3 linked regions of the Desulfocurvus vexinensis DSM 17965 genome follow. The protein of the gene in region 2 interacts with the protein of the main gene of each other region in a pairwise test. Links are inferred from orthologs where the notes say so. Each region holds a gene or a part of one and is shown on either strand. Other genes may lie near its edges.

Region 1 (6,314 bases), on a different replicon or contig from region 2:
CCAGGGGGTCGCCCCCCAACGCCGGACAAAAGCCCCTGATTCTTGAACCCTGAATGACCGATTGTCAATTGTTGATGGCCATTCGCGCGCCACGGGGCGGCGCGGAAGGCGCCGGGAAGGGCGCGGGCGGCGGGCCTAGAGGACCACGTCGCGGAAGTCGCCCGAGGGGATGGGCTCCAGGTCGGCGGTGGGGTAGTTGAGCAGGTAGGCCTGACAGGCCAGGGGCGTGCCGTTGTCCAGGGTCACGTCCACCACGGCGCGGCGGTAGCGCGAGATATCCGGCTTGCCGGGGATGACGCCCTCGAATTCGTCCAGCAGCGGCCAGGCCCGCCCGGGGGCGGCCAGCCGCCAGACCTCGCCCAGCACGCGCTGGCCCGGGCCGTCGGCCTCGACCATGCCCGGGTACCAGCTCACGCGAAACAGCCGCCCGGCCACGCTGCCCCGGCCCAGCAGTTCGCCCATGGCCTCCAGCCGCTCGGCCCACGGCCCGCCCGCGCTGCGCATGAGGGTGCCGTAGGCGAAGAACAGGTCGTCAGGGGTGGGGGCGCTCATGGGCGATCGCCTCCTTCGCACCGCTTCATGGTCTCGACGACGCACGACTGCTTCTCGCTGAACCTGCGGCGGATCCACAGCGTGAAGCCCACTCCCGCAAGGCCCGACAGACCCAGGGCGAACTCCCCCAGGGAGACGAGCACCAGGAACACCAGCGCGGAAAACAGAAAGCTGGAACCGAAGACGGCCAGCCCCTCGAAGCTGAACAGGCCGCCGTGCTGGTCCCGGCCCCGGCGCAGGGAATCGATGCAGTGTTCATAGCGCGCCAGCAGCGCGCCCTGCGCGGCGCCCTGGCGGTGCAGGAAGGCCCCGATGGCGTACATGCGCAGCAAAAGCGTGCAAAGCATGAGGTCGCAGTAGGCGCAGACGAAGGGGATCAGGCACAGCACATAGTGGGCGGGCAGGGCCGCGCGCCCCCCGCCGCCGGGCGTGCCCGCGCCCTGGAAGCCCAGGCCCACGGCGCCCAGGGCGGCCACGAGCACGATCTTCCATTTGACCATGTCCAGGTGCCCGCGCTGGGTCTCGATGATCTCGTCGCGCAGCTTGTCCACCCCGACCGGGCCCCCCGGGCCGTCCGTGTCGCTCATCCTAGGCCTCCAGGTCCAGTTCCAGGCCCACGGGGCAATGGTCCGAGCCCAGGACCTCGGGCTCGATCCAGGCCCGCGTCACCTTGCCCCGCAGTTCCTCGCTGACGAAGAAATAGTCGATGCGCCACCCCGCGTTGCGCGCGCGGGCCCCGTAGCGGTAGGTCCACCACGAATAGTGGTCCGGCCCGGGCTCGAACAGGCGGAAGGTGTCCACATAGCCGTGGGCCACGAAGCGGTCCATCCAGGCGCGCTCCACGGGCAGGAAGCCCGAGGTGTTCTCGTTGGCCTTGGGGTTCTTGAGGTCGATTTCCTTGTGCGCGGTGTTGAAATCGCCGCAGACCACGATGGGCTTCTCTCGCCGCAAGGCCTCGCTGTGGGCCAGGAAGCAGTCGTAGTAGCCGAGCTTGAACTCCAGACGCTCGTCGCCCTGCTGGCCGTTGGGGAAGTAGATGGTGAAGAAGTGGAAGGACGGGTATTCCAGGTGGATGCAGCGGCCCTCGCCGTTGAAGCGCTCGTCGGGCAGGCCGGTGCGCACGGCCAGGGGCGCCACGCGGTACAGCGCCGCCGTACCCGAATAGCCCTTGCGCGTGCGGCAGGGGTTCCAGGCCACCTCGTAACCCGGGCGGCCCCGGTCGGCCTCGTCCAGCTGCTGCGGCTCGGCCTTGATTTCCTGCAGGCCGACCACATCGGCGCCGCTGGCGTCGAACCAGTTCCAGAAGCCTTTCTGGATCACGGCCCGCAGGCCGTTGACGTTCCACGAATAGAGTTTCATCCCGCCGCCTTACAGGGTGCGCAGTTTCACGGTCAGCGTCCGCCCGGCCAGGCCGATGACGGCGTAGCCGCCCTGGGCCAGCATCCCGGGGTTGACCACGGCGGTGCGGCCCACGAAGTCCAGGGCCCGCGACTCGTGGATATGCCCGGACAGGCACACGTCGGGCTGGACGCGCTCCACGAAGGCGCGCACGGCCCGGCTGCCCACGTGCCGCGCGCCCACCAGATCGGCCTTGGTGCCGTGGGGCGGATCGTGGGCCACCAGCAGCGTGGCGTCCCACTGCCCGGCCAGGGCCAGGGCCTGCTCCAGCAGCTCGCCCAGGCGCTCGTCGGGCACCTCGCTGGGCGTGCCGAAGGGCGTGGGGCTGGAACAGCCAACGCCCACGAGGCCCACCCCGGGCGCCAGTTCGCGGGCCTGGCCGTGGATGGACAGGCCTTCGTCCTCCAGCCAGCGGCCCACGGCGGCGGTGTCCATGTTGCCGATCTGGGCCAGGACCACAGGGTTGGCCCGGCGCACGGCGTCGATGACCCGGCGCGCCGCGTCCACCCCGCCGTGGGTGGTCAGGTCGCCGCTGACCACGACGCCTGCGGCCTCGGCCACGCCCGGAATGCGCGCGACGTTGCCCGGGTCGCCGTGGATATCGCCGATGCCGATCCAGTACTTGTCGTATTTCACGGTGCTCCCCCTCTTTTCCCTCGGCCCGGAAGCGGGTACAACCCAAGGGCGCCCGCAGCGGCCCCGGGCCGCGACGCACAACCCTAGCCCAAAAGCCCGCGATGGAAACCCCCCGACACACGGCCCCCGGCGGCCCCGGACCAGCCCGCAGCGCCCTGCGCGCGGCCCTGCTGGCCCAGCGCCGGGCCCTGCCCCGGGCCGAGGCCGCCGCGCGCTCGGCGCGGGTGCTGGCGCGGGTGCGGGCGCTGCCCGCCTGGGCCACGGCGCGCGAGGTGCTGGCCTACATGCCCGTGCAGGGCGAGGTGGACGTGGCCGCGCTGGTTGAGGAGCTGTGGGCGCGCGGGGCGCGGGTGCTGTTGCCGCGCTGCCGCCCCGGGGAGCCCGGAGCCATGGACGTGGCCTGCGCCACGGGCCTGGCCGACCTGTGCCCGGGGGCCTTTGGCATCGCCGAGCCCGACCCGCACGCCTGCCCGGCCCTGGACGCCCCCCGGCCCGACCTGGTGCTGGTGCCGGGGGTGGCCTTCGACCGGCGCGGCCAGCGCCTGGGCTTCGGGGGCGGGTTCTACGACCGTTTTCTGGCGGGGCTGGGGCGCCCGGGGCCGCTGCTGGCGGCGCCGTGCTTCGGCTTCCAGCTCGTGGCCGAGCTGCCTGCCGAGCCGTGGGACGTGCCCGTGGACGTGATCATCACCGAGGAGCAGACCCTGTGGACCCGAAACCGCGACTGATTCCCTTCGCCTTTCCCGGGCTGGACCGCGTGGGCTGCGCCTTCGGGGCGCGGGCCGCAGGCGCCTGCGGGCCCTACGGCGGCGGCAACATCTCCCTGGACGTGGGCGACGACCCCGGGGCCGTGCGCGCGTGGCGCCGGGCCATGCAGGGCGCCCTGGGCTTCGGCTCGTGGCAGGAGCTGCGCCAGGTCCACGGCACGCAGATGCTCTTCGACCCCGACCCCGGCGACATCGACGCTCCCGGCACCTTCGAGGCCGACGGGCTGGCCACCGCCGAGCCGGGCCGGGCCCTGGTCATCAAGACCGCCGACTGCCAGCCCATCCTGCTGGCCCACGAGAGCGGGGGCGTGGTGGCGGCGCTGCATGTGGGCTGGCGGGGCAACGCGGCGGAGTTCCCCCAACGCGGAGTGCGCGCCCTGTGCCGGGAATACGGCCTGGCGCCCGCCGAGCTGCTGGCCGTGCGCGGCCCGAGCCTGGGCCCGGCGGCCAGCGAATTCACCAACTTCGAGGCCGAGTTCGGCCCGGCCTTCGCGCCCTACCACGACCCCGCCACGCGCACCGTGGACCTCTGGCGCCTGACGCGCGACCAGCTCCTGGCCGCCGGGCTGCTGCCCGAGCGCATCCACGGCCTGGACCTGTGCACCCACGCCACGCCCGAGCTGTTCTTCTCCTACCGCCGCGAGCGCACCTGCGGCCGACAGGCCAGCGTGATCTGGATACGGAAGTAGCCGCCGGGCGGCGGCGCCCGCGCGGGCGCATGGCTGGCCTGCGCCGTCCCGCGCCTCTCCCAAAATACCCGTGGCCCCACAGGGGGCCACGGACTGCCCTGCCCGCAAAGGAACAGCAAGGAACTCTGCCGCTGGGGATCGACCACCCGTTCCCCGTCCCGCCGCCAACCTCCTCACCCCGTCTGGATGCCGTAGGCCTTGAGTTTGCGGTAGAGGTAGGTGCGTTCCAGGCCGATGGATTCGGCGAGGCGGCTGACGCTGCCTTCGAACTCTTCGAGCTTGCGGCGCAGGAATTCGGCTTCGAACTCCTGGCGCGCGGCCTTGAAGTCCACGGCGCCGGAGGGGATGGGCAGGTCGTGCGGCGGGGCGCCGGGGGCCGGGGCCGGGCGCGCGGCGAGGATTTCGGCGGGCAGGTCCTCGGGGCCGACCTCGGCCCCGGAGTGCAGGATGAGCATGCGCTCCACGAAATTCTTGAGCTCGCGCACATTGCCCGGCCAGGGGTAGGCGCACAGCACGCGCAGCGCGTCGTCGGTGAAGGCCAGCTCGCGGAAGCCCTGGGTGCGCGTCAGGCGGTCCAGGAAATCCCGGATGAGCAGGGGGATGTCCTCGCCGCGCTCGCGCAGCGGCGGCACCACCAGCGGGAAGACCTTGAGCCGGTAGTACAAATCCTCGCGGAAGCGCCCCTCGCGGATTTCCTCCATCAGGTCCTTGTTGGTGGCGGCGATGACGCGCACGTCCACGGTGATGGTCCTGCGCCCGCCCACGTGCTCGAACTTCTGCTCCTGGAGGATGCGCAGGATCTTGGCCTGAGTTTTCAGGCTCATGTCGCCGATCTCGTCCAGGAACAGCGTGCCCCCGTCGGCCAGCTCGAACTTGCCCTGCCGCGAGGCCTCGGCCCCGGTGAAGGCGCCCTTCTCGTGGCCGAACAGCTCGCTCTCGATGAGTTCCTCGGGGATGGCCGCGCAGTTCACGGCGACCATGGGCCGCGCCCCGCGCCGCGACTGGGCGTGGATCATGCGGGCCACGATCTCCTTGCCCGTGCCGTTCTCGCCGGTGATGAGCACCCAGGCCTCGGTGGGCGCCACCTGGGCGATGTGCTGGCGCAGGGAGGCCACCGCCGCCGAGCGCCCGGTGAGGGTGCGGATCTGCTCCGAGCCCAGGCGCAGGCGCAGCTCCTGGTTCTCGCGCTGGATGGTGTTGAATTCCAGCGCCTTGTTCACGCACAGGATGACTTTTTCCAGGGACAGGGGCTTCTCGATGAAGTCGAAGGCGCCCTTCTTGATGGCCGCCACGGCGGTCTCGATGTTGCCGTGGCCGGAGATCATGATCACCGGCAGGTCGGGCAGCCGCGAGCGCAGGGTGTCCAGCACCTCCAGCCCGTCGATGCCCGTGAGCCAGATGTCGAGCAGCACCAGGTCGGGCGCACGCTCGTCCACCAGCCGCAGGGCCGCCTCGCCGCTTTCGGCCTCGTGGACCTCGTGGCCCTCGTCCTCGAGGATGCCGCGCAGCGAGAAGCGGATGTCCTGTTCGTCGTCAACTACGAGAATCCTGGCCGGCACCCTGCCCTCCCCTGGCTGGCGGTTGGCCGGACCCCCACGGCCCGGCCTCCTGTGCATACCCGCAAAAACCCGGGCAGGGCAAGGCCGGGGCTAGCCCTCGAAAGAGAACTCCCCGGCGGCGAACAGCTCCAGGCAGGCGTCCACCACGGCCTCGTCGTAGCGCGTGCCCCGGCCCTTGCGCACCTCGTCCAGGGCCAGTTCCAGGCCCAGGGCCGCGCGGTAGGGCCGATGGGAGCTCATGGCCTCCACCACGTCGGCCACGGCCAGCACGCGCGCCTCCAGGCACACGGCCTCGCCCGCCAGCCCATTGGGGTAGCCCGTGCCGTCCAGGCGCTCGTGGTGCTGGACCACGAAGTCCGCAATGGGCCAGGGGAAGGGCACCCCGCTCAGGATCTCGTAGCCCACCCCGGGGTGGGTCTGCATGAGCCCGAACTCCATGGCCGTAAGCCGCGCGGGCTTGGAGAGGATTTCGGCGGGGATGTAGATCTTGCCCAAGTCGTGCAGCAGCCCGGCCACGCGCACGCCCTCCAGGCGCTCGTCGGCCAGCCCCAGGCGCGCGGCGATGGCCACGGCCAGGCGCGCCACGCGCTGCTGGTGTCCGGCGGTGTAGGGGTCGCGCTTCTCCGAGGTCAGCACCAGGGCCTGCACCGTGGCCTCCACGGTCTGGCGCAGGCGGTCCACGGTGCTGCGCAGGCGGGCCATGGTCTCCCTGCGCC
Region 2 (6,221 bases):
TTCGAGGAGCCCGGCGAAGCCCAGGGCAACGGCCCCGTGATGCGCGAAAAGGACATGCGCGGGCACATCGAGGTCGGCGGGACCGACAAGCCCAGGCATGGCCAGGCCGAGCTCACCGACGAGGTGCGCCTGCGCCTGGAGCGCGACAACCAGCTGCGCATGGCCCTGCAGTTCGTGAAGAAGCTGCCCGACATGGGCCTCATCGGCGCGGGCAAGTAGGCCCGCGCCCAGGGCCGGGCCAGGACGCCACACGCCCATGAGCGACGACACCAGCGACACCCGCCCCGAGGGCGCCCGGCCGGGCGCCCCCGGCGAGGCGCCCGGCGGCGCGGCCCCCGCAGCCGCCCCCGGCGCCCCCGGCAGCAGGAGCGCGGCCAGGGCCGCCCTGCGCCGCGTTCCGGCCTGGGCCTGGGCCGCCGGAGGGCTGGCCGTGGCCGTGCTCGTGGGCATGCTGGCCGCTGCCGCCCTGCGCCCGGCGCCGCCAGCGGACCCGGCGCCCCTCCCGGACCCGCAGGCCGCCGCCCCCGCCCTGCCCGCGCCCGGGGCCGGGGCCGAGGCTCCCGCACTGCCCCCCGCCGCCCAGCCCGGGGCCGACGCCCCCGCCCTGCCCTACGAGGAGCCCCAGGACCCGGGCCTGGAGCGGACCATCCGCCAGATCGACTTTGCCCTGCTGGAGACCCTGCTCTTCACCGGCTACGACCCGCACGCCATGACCATCCGCGAGACGCGCCTGGAGACCCGGGGCGAGGACCGCTACCACTTCCAGGTGGTGGACATCGAACTGGAAAACGGCCCGGAGCGCTTCGTGGACATCCTGGCCCGCTCGCTGGCCAAGTGGGCTCCCGAGGCGGCCCTGGCCTCCGGCGGGCAGGGCAGCTACACCGTCGCCGTGGCCGGGGTGCCGACCCATGTGCTGGAGTTCGCCACCCCCGCGCCCGCGCCGGGCCCGGCCGAGCCCCGGCCCGCGCGCCGGGGCGGGCTGCTGGCCATCGTCATCGACGACATGGGCCAGGACCTGCGCTACGCCCGCGAGCTGGCGGCCCTGCCCTTCCCGGTGACCTTCTCGGTGCTGCCCGGCACGCCGCACAACCGCGAGGTGGCGGCCCTGGCCGCGCGCTCCGGGCGCGAGCTGCTGCTGCACCTGCCCATGGAGCCCAAGGGCTGGCCGGGCATCAACCCCGGCCCGGGCGCGCTGTTCACCTTCATGGTGCCCGACGAGATGCGCCGCGTGCTGGCCGCCGACCTGGCCGAGATTCCCGGGGCCGTGGGCGTGAACAACCACATGGGCTCGCGCTTTACCAGTGACGCCGACGGCATGGCCGTGGTACTCGACGAACTCAGGGCCCGGGGGCTGTTCTTCCTGGACAGCCTGACCGCCCAGGGCAGCACCGCCGTGCGCCTGGCCCGCGAGATGGGCCTGCCGGTCTACCGGCGCAGCGTCTTTTTGGACAACGTGCGCGACGTGGGGGCCATCACCCGCCAGATGGAAAAGGCCGCCCGCTCCGCCGCCGCCACCGGGCAGGCCGTGGCCATCGGCCACCCCTATCCGGAAACCCTGGAAGCCCTGAAGCAATGGGCCCGGCGCGAAGGCCGCACGGAGACCATCGTGCACCTCAAGGAACTCAAACCGCTCAACTGACCAAGGGAGAATCCGCCATGAAACGCCTGTCCATTCTCACCGTGCTGGCGCTCGCGGCCTGCCTGACGGCAACCGCCGCCTGGGCCAAAACCTACACCGTGTCCGTGAACCAGTTCGTGGAGCACCCCGCCCTGGACGCCGTGCTCAAGGGCCTGCAGGACAGCCTCAAGGAGCAGGGCTTCGAGGTCAAATACAACGTCCACAACGCCCAGGCCAACATGGCCACCGCCAACCAGATCGCCCAGGCCATCGCCGGCGAGAAGCCCGACATGGTGGTGGCCATCGCCACGCCCAGCGCCCAGGCCTGCGCCCAGATCATCAAGAAGGCCCCGCACATGGCCCAGGTGCCGCTGCTCTTCTCGGCGGTGACCGACCCCAAGGGCGCCGGGCTGGTGGATGACCTCCAGGCCCCGGGCGCCAACATCTCCGGCGTGTCGGACATGACCCCCGTGGACCGGCACCTGGAAATGATCATGGAGATCATGCCCGGCCTGACCGACCTGGGCGTGGTCTACAACTCCGGCGAGGCCAACTCCAAGACCCTGGTGGGCATGCTGCGCGAGGCCTGCCAGGCCAAGGGCGTGACCCTGCACGAGGCCTCCGTGGCCAAGACCGCCGACGCCTACCAGGCCACCAAGAGCCTGGCCGGGCGCGCCCAGGCCGTCTACGTGCCGACCGACAACACCGTCATCGCGGCCCTGGAATCCCTGGTCAAGGTCTGCGAGCAGAACAAGATGCCCCTGTTCGCCGCCGATGTGGACTCCGTGCCCCGCGGCGCCGTGGCGGCCCTGGGCTTCGACTACTACCTGCACGGCAAGCAGACCGGCGCCATGGCCGGGCGCATCTTCGGCGGCGCCGCCGTGGCCGAAACGCCCGTGGAGTTCCAGCAGGGCATGAGCCTGCACCTGAACCTGCCCGCCGCCGCCGCCCAGGGCGCGAACATCCCCGAGGCCGTGCGCGCCAAGGCGGACAAGGTCGTGGAATAAGGGGCCCCTTGCACTTGGCCGCAATACACGGTAAGGGCGCGGCCTGGCCGCGCCCTGCCTTTTTTCCGGCCCCGGCGCCCCCAAGCACCCTTTTGCAACCGGATTACGCCCCATGAGCCTTTTCGCCCTTCTGGGAGCCCTGGAGCAGGGCCTCGTCTACGGGATCATGGTCCTGGGGGTCTACCTGACCTTCCGGATCCTCGACTTCCCGGACCTGACCGTGGACGGCAGCCTGCCCCTGGGCGCCGCCGTGTCCGCCGTGTGCATCACCAGCGGCATGCACCCCGCCCTGTCGCTGCTGGCGGCCATGGGCGCGGGTTTCGTGGCGGGCATGGTCACCGGGCTGCTCAACACCAAGCTGGGCATCCTGCACCTTCTGGCCTCCATCCTGACCATGACCGCCCTGTATTCCATCAACATCCGCATCATGGGCGGGCCCAACGTCTCGCTGCTGGGCGTGGACACGGTGCTCGACCCGCTCATGCGCGCGGGCCTGCCCGGCTACTACGCCTCGCCGCTGCTCTTCGCCGCCCTGGCCGGGGCCGTGGTCCTGGCGCTGATCTGGTTCCTGTACACCGAGCTGGGCCAGGCCATGCTGGCCACCGGCGACAACCGCCAGATGATCACCAGCCAGGGTGTGGACACGCACAAGGTCATCATCTTCGGGGTCGGCCTGTCCAACGCGCTGGTGGCCCTGGCGGGCGGGCTCATCGCCCAGAACCAGGGCGCGGCGGACGTGAACATGGGCGTGGGCACCATCGTGGCCGGGCTGGCCTCGGTCATCGTGGGCGAGACGGTGTTTGGCAACCGCTCCCTGCCCCGGGCCGTGGTGGCGGCCATCGTCGGCTCCATCATCTACCGCGTGGCCATCGCCCTGGCCCTGGGCCTGAAGGTCGGCTCCTTCACCTTCACCCCCAGCGACCTAAACCTGATCACCGCGCTGCTGGTGGTCGTGGCCCTCACGGCGCCCAGGCTCAAGAAGAGGCTGCGCAAATGCTAGAACTCTCCGGCCTGACGCTGTATTTCCACAAGGGCAGCATCAACGAGGTCCGCGCGCTGTCGGGGGTGGACCTGACCGTCCACGAGGGCGATTTCATCACCGTCATCGGCTCCAACGGCGCGGGCAAGTCCACGCTTTTGAGCGCCCTGGCGGGCACCTACGCGCCCCACGGCGGCAGCGTGACCATGCGCGGGCAGGACATCACCCGCTGGCCCGAGCACAGGCGCGCCCGCTTCATGGGCCGCGTGTTCCAGGACCCCCTGCGCGGCACCTGCGCCAGCCTGTCCATCGCCCAGAACATGGCCCTGGCCCTGCGCCGGGGCAAATGGCGCGGGCTGTCGCGCGGGGTCACCGCCGCCGACCGCGCGCTGTTCGCCACCGAGGTCAAGAAGATCGGCCTGGGCCTGGAGTCGCGCCTGGACGACCGCATCGGCCTGCTTTCCGGCGGCCAGCGCCAGGCCCTGACCCTGCTCATGGCCACCATGGTCCGCCCCGACCTGCTGCTGCTGGACGAGCACACCGCCGCCCTGGACCCCAAGACCGCCAACCAGACCCTGCTGCTCACCGAGCATCTGGTGACCTCGCAGAACCTGACCACCCTCATGGTCACCCACAACATGAACCAGGCCATCAAGCTCGGCAACCGCCTGATCATGCTGCACCAGGGCGAGATCATTCTGGATATTTCCGGCGAGGCCAAGGCCGAGCTCACGGTCAACGACCTGCTGGCCCAGTTCTACAAGGTCAAGGGCGAGGAATTCAGTTCCGACAAGATGCTGCTCACGTAATCCCCGGCGGCCCGGTTCTTCCCTCCGGGCCGCCGTTTTCCGCAACCAACACTGGAGGATACAATGGCTCTGGAACGCACCTTTTCCATCATCAAGCCCAACGCCGTGGCCAAGAACAAGGTCGGCGCCATCCTGGCCATGATCGAGGCCGCCGGCCTGAAGATCGTGGGCACGCGCATGATCCACCTGACCCGCGCCCAGGCCGAAGGCTTCTACGCCGTGCACCGTGAGCGGCCCTTCTTCGGCTCGCTGTGCGACTTCATGTGCTCGGGCCCGGTGGTGGTCTCCGTGCTCGAAGGCGAGAACGCCGTGGCGCGCTACCGCGAGATCATGGGCGCCACCAACCCGGCCAACGCCGCCGAGGGCACCATCCGCAAGCTCTACGCCGACGACATCGAGGCCAACGCCGTGCACGGCTCCGACGGCCCCGACACCGCCGCCGTGGAAATCGCCTACTTCTTCAACGCGCTGCAACTGGTGAGGTAAGACGACCATGACCTGCATCGGCTTCATCGGCGTGGGCAACATGGGCAGCGCCATCATCCGCGGCCTGGCCCCGCGCGGCGACGTGACCCTGATGGGCTACGACCTGAACTCCGCGAGCCTTGCGGCCCTGGCCCCCGTGGGCCTGCGCGCCGCCGCCTCGCCCCGGGAGCTGGCCGAGGGCTGCGACATCGTCCTGCTGGCCGTGAAGCCGCACCAGGTCAAGGCCGTGCTGGAGGAGATCGGCCCGGCCCTGAACCCGGGGCGCACCGTGCTGTCCATCGCGGCGGGCGTGACCATGAAGAAGCTCGTCAAATGGGCCGACCCGGCCCCGGTGGTCCGAGTGATGCCCAACACCCCGGCCATGGTCGGCGCCGGGGTCTTCGCCCTGTGCCTGGAGGACGACCGCCTGGGCCAGGAGCGCAAGGACTTCCTGGTGGCCCTCTTCCAGGGCCTGGGCCAGGTCCATGTGCTGCCCGAAAAGCTCTTCGACGCCTTCACGGCGGTGGCGGGCTCGGGCCCGGCCTACGTGTTCTACTTCATGGAGGCCGTCATCGAGGCGGGCGTGACCCTGGGGCTCACGCGCCAGCAGGCCACCGAGATGGTCCAGGGCCTGTTCACGGGCTCGGCCAAGCTGGCCGCCGAGTCCGGCCAGCACGTCAGCGTGCTGCGCGAAATGGTCTGCTCCCCGGCGGGCACGACCATCGCAGCCCTGAACGCCTTCGACAAGAAGGCCGTGCGCGCCGCCATCGTCAAGGGCGTGCTCAAGTCCGCCAAGCGCAGCCAGGAGCTGGGCGACTAGCCCGGCGCAGGCGAAGCGAGAAAACCAGGGCCCGGTCCGCGTTTGCGGGCCGGGCCTTTTTGCGCGGGGCGCGGGCGCGGCTGGGCGTTGCGCCCTGCGTGGCGGTTTCCGGACGCCAGCCGTTTGCGCGACTGTGGGCTGCGCGGGCGCGGGCTGGGCGGGCAACGCGGCGGGCGCGCTGCTGCGCATGACAACAATTTGCAAACTTTAATTTGCATTATCATTAACAATGCAATATAAACATTGCAAATGGAGGACACCGTGAAGGGCTACGACACCATCCCGGACACCGTACTCCGGCGGCTCAAGCAGGTTGGCGAGAACATCCGGGTCGCCCGCCTCAACCGGAATTACACCGCCGAAAAGCTCGCCGCGCTGGCCGGGACGAACCGGGAAACCCTGCGCCGCATCGAGAACGGCCACCCGGGCGTGGGCATCGGGTATGTGGCGAGCGTGCTGTGGGCCTTGCAGCTCGACGAGGACCTGGGGCTGATCGCCGCGCCGGACCGGGACGCCCTGGGCC
Region 3 (6,475 bases), 250 kb from region 2 along the record:
CCAAGGCCCTGGCCCGGGCCGAGGTCATCATCGAGGGCAACGGCGCCTCGCGCGGGGCGGGGCAGGGCACGGTGCGCTTTTTGCGCTCGGCCCTGGAGCTGAACAAGATCAACAAGGGTGACATCCTGGCCGCCGAGCGCACCGACCCCGACATGGTGCCCGGCATGCGCATCGCCTCGGCCATCCTGGCCGACGTGGGCGGCGACACCTCCCACGCGGCCATCACCTCGCGTGAGCTGGGCATCCCGGCGGTCATCGGCATCCAGCGCGCCGAGATCCTGCGCAGCCTGGACGGCCAGGAGGTCACGGTGGACGGCTCGCGCGGCAAGGTCTACCGCGGCTGCCTGCCGCTGATGGAAGTCGGCGGCGAGATCGACACCGCGGCCCTGCCGGCCACCAAGACCAAGGTCGGCCTGATCCTGGCCGACGTGGGCCAGTCGCTGTTCCTGTCGCGCCTGCGCCAGGTGCCGGACTTCGAAGTCGGCCTGCTGCGCGCCGAGTTCATGCTCGGCAACATCGCCGTGCATCCCCTGGCCCTGGAGGCCTACGACAACCGCAAGCTCGAGGTGCTGGTCAACCGCAAGCTGCGCCAGCTCGACGCCGAGCTGACCAAGATCCTGCGCGAGCACCTGGCCACGGGCATCCAGACCCTGGACCTCAAGCTGCGCGAGTACGTGGCCGTGGTCAGCGGCCTGGGCAACGAGATCGCCGGGCTCACCGAGCGCGAGGGCGCCCGGGGCGGCACCGACGAGGTGCTGGCCATCCACCGCCGCCTGCGCGAACTGGACAAGAAGCTCGACGGCCACCTGGAGCTGGCCACCCAGCGCCTGGAAGTGCTCAAGACCTCCGAGGACCTGGAAGCCCACGTGGCCGTGATCATGGGCTACACCGAGATCCTCGAGGCCCCGGGCACCGACCCCGAGGTGGACAAGCGCCGCCAGGACGCCCTGGAGGCCGTGCAGGCCCATTGCGCCAAGGTCCAGGACGAGCCCATGGTCCAGGACGTGCTGGAGCGCATCAGCCGCCTGCGGACCGAGGTCGCCCGCCAGGTGGGCCTGGAAAAGGAGATCGAGGACGTGCGCACCCTGCCCGGGAAGATCCGCGAGCTGATCCGCTCGCGCGGCTTCCGCAACGGCAAGGAGCACTACGTGCAGACCCTGGCCCAGAGCCTGGCCCTGTTCGCCATGGCCTTCCACGGGCGCGACATCGTCTACCGGACCACGGACTACAAGTCCAACGAGTACCGCAACCTGCTGGGCGGCAACCTCTTCGAGGCCCACGAGGACAACCCCATGATCGGCTACCGGGGCGTGTCGCGCAATCTCCACGACTGGGAGATCGAGGCCTTCAAGCTGGCGCGCGGCGTGTTCGGCGGCAAGAACCTCCAGATGATGCTGCCCTTCGTGCGCACCCTGGAGGAGGCCCGCAGCATGAAGCGCTACCTGGAGCAGGTCCACAAGCTCAGGAGCGGCAAGGACGGGCTGAAGCTCATCCTCATGAGCGAGATTCCGGCCAACGCCATCCTGGCCAAGCAGTTCATTCAGGAGTTCGACGGCTTCTCCATCGGCTCCAACGACATGACCCAGATGGTGCTGGCCACCGACCGCGACAACTCGCGCCTCCAGCACATCTACGACGAGGAGGACCCGGCGGTGGTCTGGGCCATCCTGGTGACCATCTTCACCGGCCAGAAGTTCGGCAAGAAAGTCGGCTTCTGCGGCCAGGGCGTGTCCAACAGCCTGGTCATCCGCGGGCTGGTGGCCATCGCGGGCATCGTTTCGGCCTCGGTGGTGCCCGACACCTACCACCAGACCAAGCTGGACATGGCCGCCGTCGAGGCCCTGGGCATCCCGGCCTCGCGCCTGGGGGCCTGGATCAAGGAGCAGCACCTGAACCGGCTGGTCAAGCTCATCGAAGATCACAAGTACGGGCATATCCTCAAGAAGTACAAGACCTCCGCCGACTTCATGGAGTGGTACGAGGGCGAACTGGCGCGCTTTGCCGTGCAGCTGCGCGACAACCTCGACGCCGACAAGGAGGAGTTCTACCGCCAGGAGCTGGAGCGCTTCCGCTCCCTGTTCCACAAGCCGGTGATCTACGCCGACTGGGACTGGGAGGCCACCGTGGCCGACGCCCTGCACCAGGCCGGGTTCAAGGACTTCGACGAGCAGGCCCGGGCCCTGGAGGCCCAGCGCCAGAAGAAGCTGTAGTCCGGGCCCCGGCCCGATGCGAACACCCGAGCCCCCTGCGGACATTCCCGGGGGGCTCGTTTTTCCGCCGCAGGAGCCGCCATGTCCCGTTCCGATCCGCTGCGCCGGTGGCGCCGCCATGTGCCCGAGCTGGCCGGGGGCCTGGCCGAGGAGCTGCTGGCGCGCGTGGACGCCCTGCGCGCCCGGGGCGAGGTCTGCCCGCCCCGGGGCCGGGAACTGCGCGCCCTGGAGCTGACCCCGTTTTCCGCCGTGCGCGTGGTCATCCTGGGGCAGGACCCGTACCACGGCCCCGGCCAGGCCCACGGACTGGCCTTCTCGGTGCCCGCAGGGGTCAAGCCCCCGCCCTCGCTGCGCAATATCTTCAAGGAGCTGGGCGCGCCGCCGGACATGAGCCCGGACCTGACGCCCTGGGCCGGGCAGGGCGTTTTGCTGCTCAACGCGGTGCTGACGGTGGACGCCGGGCGGGCCGGGTCCCACGCCGGGCTGGGCTGGCAGGCGCTGACCGACGCCGTGGTCCGGGCCCTGGCCCAGGGCCGCGAGGGGCTGGTCTTCCTGCTGTGGGGCGCCCAGGCCCGGGCCAAGGCCGCCCTGGTGGACCCTGCGCGGCACCTGGTCCTGGAGGCGGCCCATCCGTCGCCCTTGTCGGCCCATCGCGGCTTTCTGGGCTGCGGCCATTTCACCCGGGCCAACCAGTGGCTCGCCGCGCGCGGGCAGGCGCCCGTGCGCTGGATCACCCCGTCGTAGGGAGCGTCGCCCCGTGTCCGGTTTCACCATCCGCCGCGTCCGCCCGCAGGACCTGGACGCCTGCCACGCCCTGGAAGCCTGCTGCTTCCCGCCCGCCGAGGCCGCCTCGCGGGAGAGCATCGCCACGCGCATCGCGCGCTTTCCCGAGGCCTTCCTGGTGGCCGAGGCGGGCGGGGCCGTGGTCGGCCACGTCAACTGCGGCGCCACGCGCAAGGACGACATCACCGACGAGGCCTTCAAGGCCCTGGTGGGCCACGACCCCGCCGGGCCCAACCTGGTGGTCTTTTCCCTGGCCACGGCCCCGGACTGGCGCGGGCGCGGCGTGGCGGCGGCGCTCATGGCGCGGCTGGTGGCCGAGGCCCGGGCCCGGGGGCGGGGCAGGGTGCTGCTGCTTTGCAAGGAGCACTTGAAGGATTTCTACCGTGGCCTGGGCTTTGCCGACGGCGGGCCCTCGGCCTCGGCCCACGGCGGGGCCGCCTGGCGCGAGATGCGCCTGGACCTGGGCTGAGCGGCGCGGGGCGGGGCCTGCCGGGCGCTGGCGCGCGCATCAGCGCCCGGCCCGCGCCGGGAGTCAGCGGCGCCTGCCTGCCCGGGAACCAGCCCGGCCTTGTTGGCGTGCAGCGCGCCGCGCCCGGTTTCGCCCCTGATGATGGCGGGGGGGCACCCCGCCTTTTTGGGGCGCGCAACGCGAAGCGCCCCGGAACCTTGCGGTTCCGGGGCGCTTTTCCGTTGTCGGCCGGGGTCCGGGTCGTGCCCGGCCCGTGGGCGCGGGGGCTACTCGGTGTGGCCCACGCGGTCGGCGACGTTGTTCTTGATCCAGCTGGGGTCCCACCACTCGATGGGGTTCACGGCCACGCCGGAGACGTAGACGCCGTAGTGCAGGTGGTCGCCGCCCGCAAGGCCGGTGGCGCCGGTGCGCCCGATGATCTGGCCCCGGGCCACGGTGGCCCCGGGCTCCACGTCGATCTGCGACAGGTGGGAGTAGATGGTCATCAGCCCCAGGCCGTGGTCGATCATGATGTTCTCGCCGTAGATGCCGTGGAAGCCCGTGCGCACCACCACGCCCGCGTTGGCCGCAGGCACCGGGGCGGCCTGGAGCGAGGCCAGGTCCACGCCCAGGTGGGTCTGGTTGTCCACCGTCTCGCCCTTGTAGCGGTAGGTGCGGGCGTCGGCGAACCCGGCCCGGGGGGCGGAGTTGGGCAGGCGCAGGAACTCGCCGCGCCACAGGGGCTCGGAGACGCTGGTCTGGCCCAGCTCCAGGATGGCCGCGTCGTCGCGCGCGCGCATCTCGGTGTTGACCTTGAGGTAGATCTCCAGGGGCGTGCTGGCCTCGGGGTAGTCGGCCTCGTACTGGGGCATCTTGGCGTCCAGGAAGCTGTCGGGAATCTCCAGTACGTCGGCGCGGAAGGTGCGGTCGTTGACGTGGAAGGGGAAGGTCTGCTCGCGGCGGTTGCCGGCCAGGTCCTCGGCTTCCAGGCGCGGGGAGAACTCGGCGGGGGTCATGTTGTAGGGAAAGGCGAACAGGCAGGCGTAGTTGCCGCCGGGCAGGCGGTAGCCGGGGAAGAAATGCGGCCCCACGCGCACGCCGCTGCGCCGCACGTCCTCGTTGAGCGTGTAGGAAATGCAGCCCACGCCGCCCCGGGTCAGGTTGTGCTGCCCGGAGAGCACGGACACGTGCGGGGCCCGGGTGTCCATGGTCATGGAGAAGACCGTCTCGCCCGCGTTGCCCTTGCCCAGGTTGCGGATGGAGCCGTCCACCGCCGAGGCCACGATCTCGATGGGCCCTTCGGGAGCCTTGGTTTCGCCCAGGGTGAAGGTCAGGCTGGCGGAGGGCAGCTTGTCGAAGTCCTGCGAGGCGAGCACGGTGGAGCCCGAGGCCGTGCGCAGGGAGACGATGACCGCGCGCACGCCCGAGGGATCGGCGGCCTCCAGGGTGAACTCGGTGGCCTTGCCCACGGGGCCCGAGGCGGGGGTCAGGGTCAGGGCGGGGGGCTGGCCGTCGGACAGGAACAGCAGGGCGGCCCCGGCTGCCGCAGCGGCCAACAGGGCGACAAAAACGAAAGTGAGCATCTTCTGCATGGTCGGTCTGGTCCTCGGGATGGTGATTGGGTGTCGGGGGCGCGGCCCGGTGCGCTACCGGCGGCGTCCGTGGTTTGCTGGGGGTGCAGCGTACCCGTTTCGCGCCCGCATGCCAAGGGGCGCTTGTGCGCCGTGGGTGCGTGGCTGGCCGCCGCGTCCGGAGCAGGGGCGGACCGTGCGCGCCCGCCGCCTCCGGACGCACCGACGCAGGGGAGAAGGAGAATCATCGTCAAGCGTTCTGTGGGAACATTTTGATATTGCAGCGCTGCTGGTGATACGTATTTTTGCGTCAGTGCTACCATTCGGCATAACAATGCATCAAACATGTAAACCATTGGGAATATGCTCAAATCCTGGCTGAAAATTCTGGTTTTCGGTTGACGCCCTCCGGAAATTGTGGTGAAAATTCCTGCAAATTTCAGTTGACGAATGCAGTGATTCATAAACCCTCAACCAGGTTGGAAGGAAGGTTTGCCATATTGGCGGGCACGTGCCCACCGATTGTTTGGTAACTATGGAGGTGTCTTATGAAATGTTCTATTGGAAGCGGTAAGAATGATGTGATGAAGTCTCTGGAAGAGAAAGGGATCTCCCGCCGTGACTTCATGAAATTCTGCGCCGCTGTGTCCGCCGCCATGGCCGCGGATGCGACGTTCACCCCTGCCAAGGTCGCCGAGGCCCTGACCTCCGGCAGCCGTCCCCCGGTCGTGTGGCTGCACTTCGCCGAGTGCACCGGTTGCACCGAGTCCGTGCTGCGCACCACCGAGCCCGACATGGCCACCGTGCTGTTCGACGTGATCTCGCTGGACTACCACGAGACCCTCATGCAGTGCGCCGGTGAGGCCATCGAGAAAGCCCTGCACGACACCATCCACCACAACGAGGGCAAGTTCGTTCTGGTCCTGGAAGGTGGCATTCCCACCGCCGAGGGCGGTATCCACGGCAAGGTCGGCGGCAAGACCATGCTCTCCATCCTTGAGGAAGTGTACCCCAAGGCCGCCGCGACCATCTGCATCGGCACCTGCGCCGCTTACGGCGGCGTGCAGAAGGCCGCCCCGAACCCCACCGCGGCCAAGGGCTGCTCCGAGGCTCTCGGCGGCGCCACCATGGTCCAGGTTCCCGGCTGCCCGCCCAACCCCATCAGCTTCATCGGCACCGTGGTCTACTTCCTGACCAAGGGCATGCCCGAGCTGGACGACCTGGGCCGCCCGACCCTGTTCTACGGCGAGACCGTGCACGACAACTGCCCGCGCCTGCCGCACTTCGACGCCGGCGAGTTCGCGCCGTCCTTCGACTCCGAAGAGGCCAGAAAGGGCTACTGCCTGTACGACCTGGGCTGCAAGGGCCCGGACACCTACAACAACTGCCCCAAGGTGCTCTTCAACCAGGTCAGCTTCCCGATCCAGGCGGGCCACCCCTGCATCGGTTGCTCCGAGCCTGAC

Evidence for each region.
Region 1: the proteins of ndk (region 2) and G495_RS0107110 interact in binary tests that used the Escherichia coli proteins (3 or more experiments, as listed by UniProt). The link is inferred for Desulfocurvus vexinensis DSM 17965 from one-to-one orthologs.
Region 3: the proteins of ndk (region 2) and G495_RS0105215 interact in binary tests that used the Escherichia coli proteins (3 or more experiments, as listed by UniProt). The link is inferred for Desulfocurvus vexinensis DSM 17965 from one-to-one orthologs.

Annotation. Positions count from the first base shown.
Region 1 is NZ_JAEX01000006.1:18,140-24,453, forward strand. Bases 1,675-4,499 are described here. They hold G495_RS0107110 (5-formyltetrahydrofolate cyclo-ligase), read left to right. Parts: upstream 1,675-2,687; coding sequence 2,688-3,311; downstream 3,312-4,499. Other genes in these bases: G495_RS0107100 (exodeoxyribonuclease III), read right to left, coding at 1,675-1,911; G495_RS0107105 (metallophosphoesterase), read right to left, coding at 1,921-2,586; G495_RS0107115 (purine nucleoside phosphorylase YfiH/LACC1 family protein), read left to right, coding at 3,290-4,039; G495_RS0107120 (sigma-54-dependent transcriptional regulator), read right to left, coding at 4,213-4,499. In the rest of the region: G495_RS0107090 (gamma-glutamylcyclotransferase family protein), read right to left, coding at 136-552; G495_RS0107095 (hypothetical protein), read right to left, coding at 549-1,139; more of G495_RS0107100, read right to left, coding at 1,141-1,674; more of G495_RS0107120, read right to left, coding at 4,500-5,598; G495_RS0107125 (HD domain-containing phosphohydrolase), read right to left, coding at 5,689-6,314. UniProt on the Escherichia coli protein: Involved in the removal of 5-formyltetrahydrofolate.
Region 2 is NZ_JAEX01000002.1:241,041-247,261, reverse strand. What follows is about bases 3,456-6,187. They hold ndk (nucleoside-diphosphate kinase), read left to right. Parts: upstream 3,456-4,476; coding sequence 4,477-4,899; downstream 4,900-6,187. Other genes in these bases: G495_RS0104055 (helix-turn-helix transcriptional regulator), read left to right, coding at 5,960-6,187; proC (pyrroline-5-carboxylate reductase), read left to right, coding at 4,907-5,698; G495_RS0104070 (ABC transporter ATP-binding protein), read left to right, coding at 3,619-4,413; G495_RS0104075 (ABC transporter permease), read left to right, coding at 3,456-3,625. Outside these bases: G495_RS0104090 (S41 family peptidase), read left to right, coding at 1-219; G495_RS17565 (divergent polysaccharide deacetylase family protein), read left to right, coding at 257-1,639; G495_RS0104080 (ABC transporter substrate-binding protein), read left to right, coding at 1,657-2,625; more of G495_RS0104075, read left to right, coding at 2,738-3,455; more of G495_RS0104055, read left to right, coding at 6,188-6,221. UniProt on the Escherichia coli protein: Major role in the synthesis of nucleoside triphosphates other than ATP. The ATP gamma phosphate is transferred to the NDP beta phosphate via a ping-pong mechanism, using a phosphorylated active-site intermediate.
Region 3 is NZ_JAEX01000002.1:494,092-500,566, forward strand. The notes cover bases 1,137-4,122. They hold G495_RS0105215 (uracil-DNA glycosylase), read left to right. Parts: upstream 1,137-2,291; coding sequence 2,292-2,954; downstream 2,955-4,122. Other genes in these bases: G495_RS0105210 (PEP/pyruvate-binding domain-containing protein), read left to right, coding at 1,137-2,210; G495_RS0105220 (GNAT family N-acetyltransferase), read left to right, coding at 2,968-3,462; G495_RS0105225 (M23 family metallopeptidase), read right to left, coding at 3,729-4,122. Outside these bases: more of G495_RS0105210, read left to right, coding at 1-1,136; more of G495_RS0105225, read right to left, coding at 4,123-5,033; G495_RS0105230 (hydrogenase small subunit), read left to right, coding at 5,561-6,475. UniProt on the Escherichia coli protein: Excises uracil residues from the DNA which can arise as a result of misincorporation of dUMP residues by DNA polymerase or due to deamination of cytosine.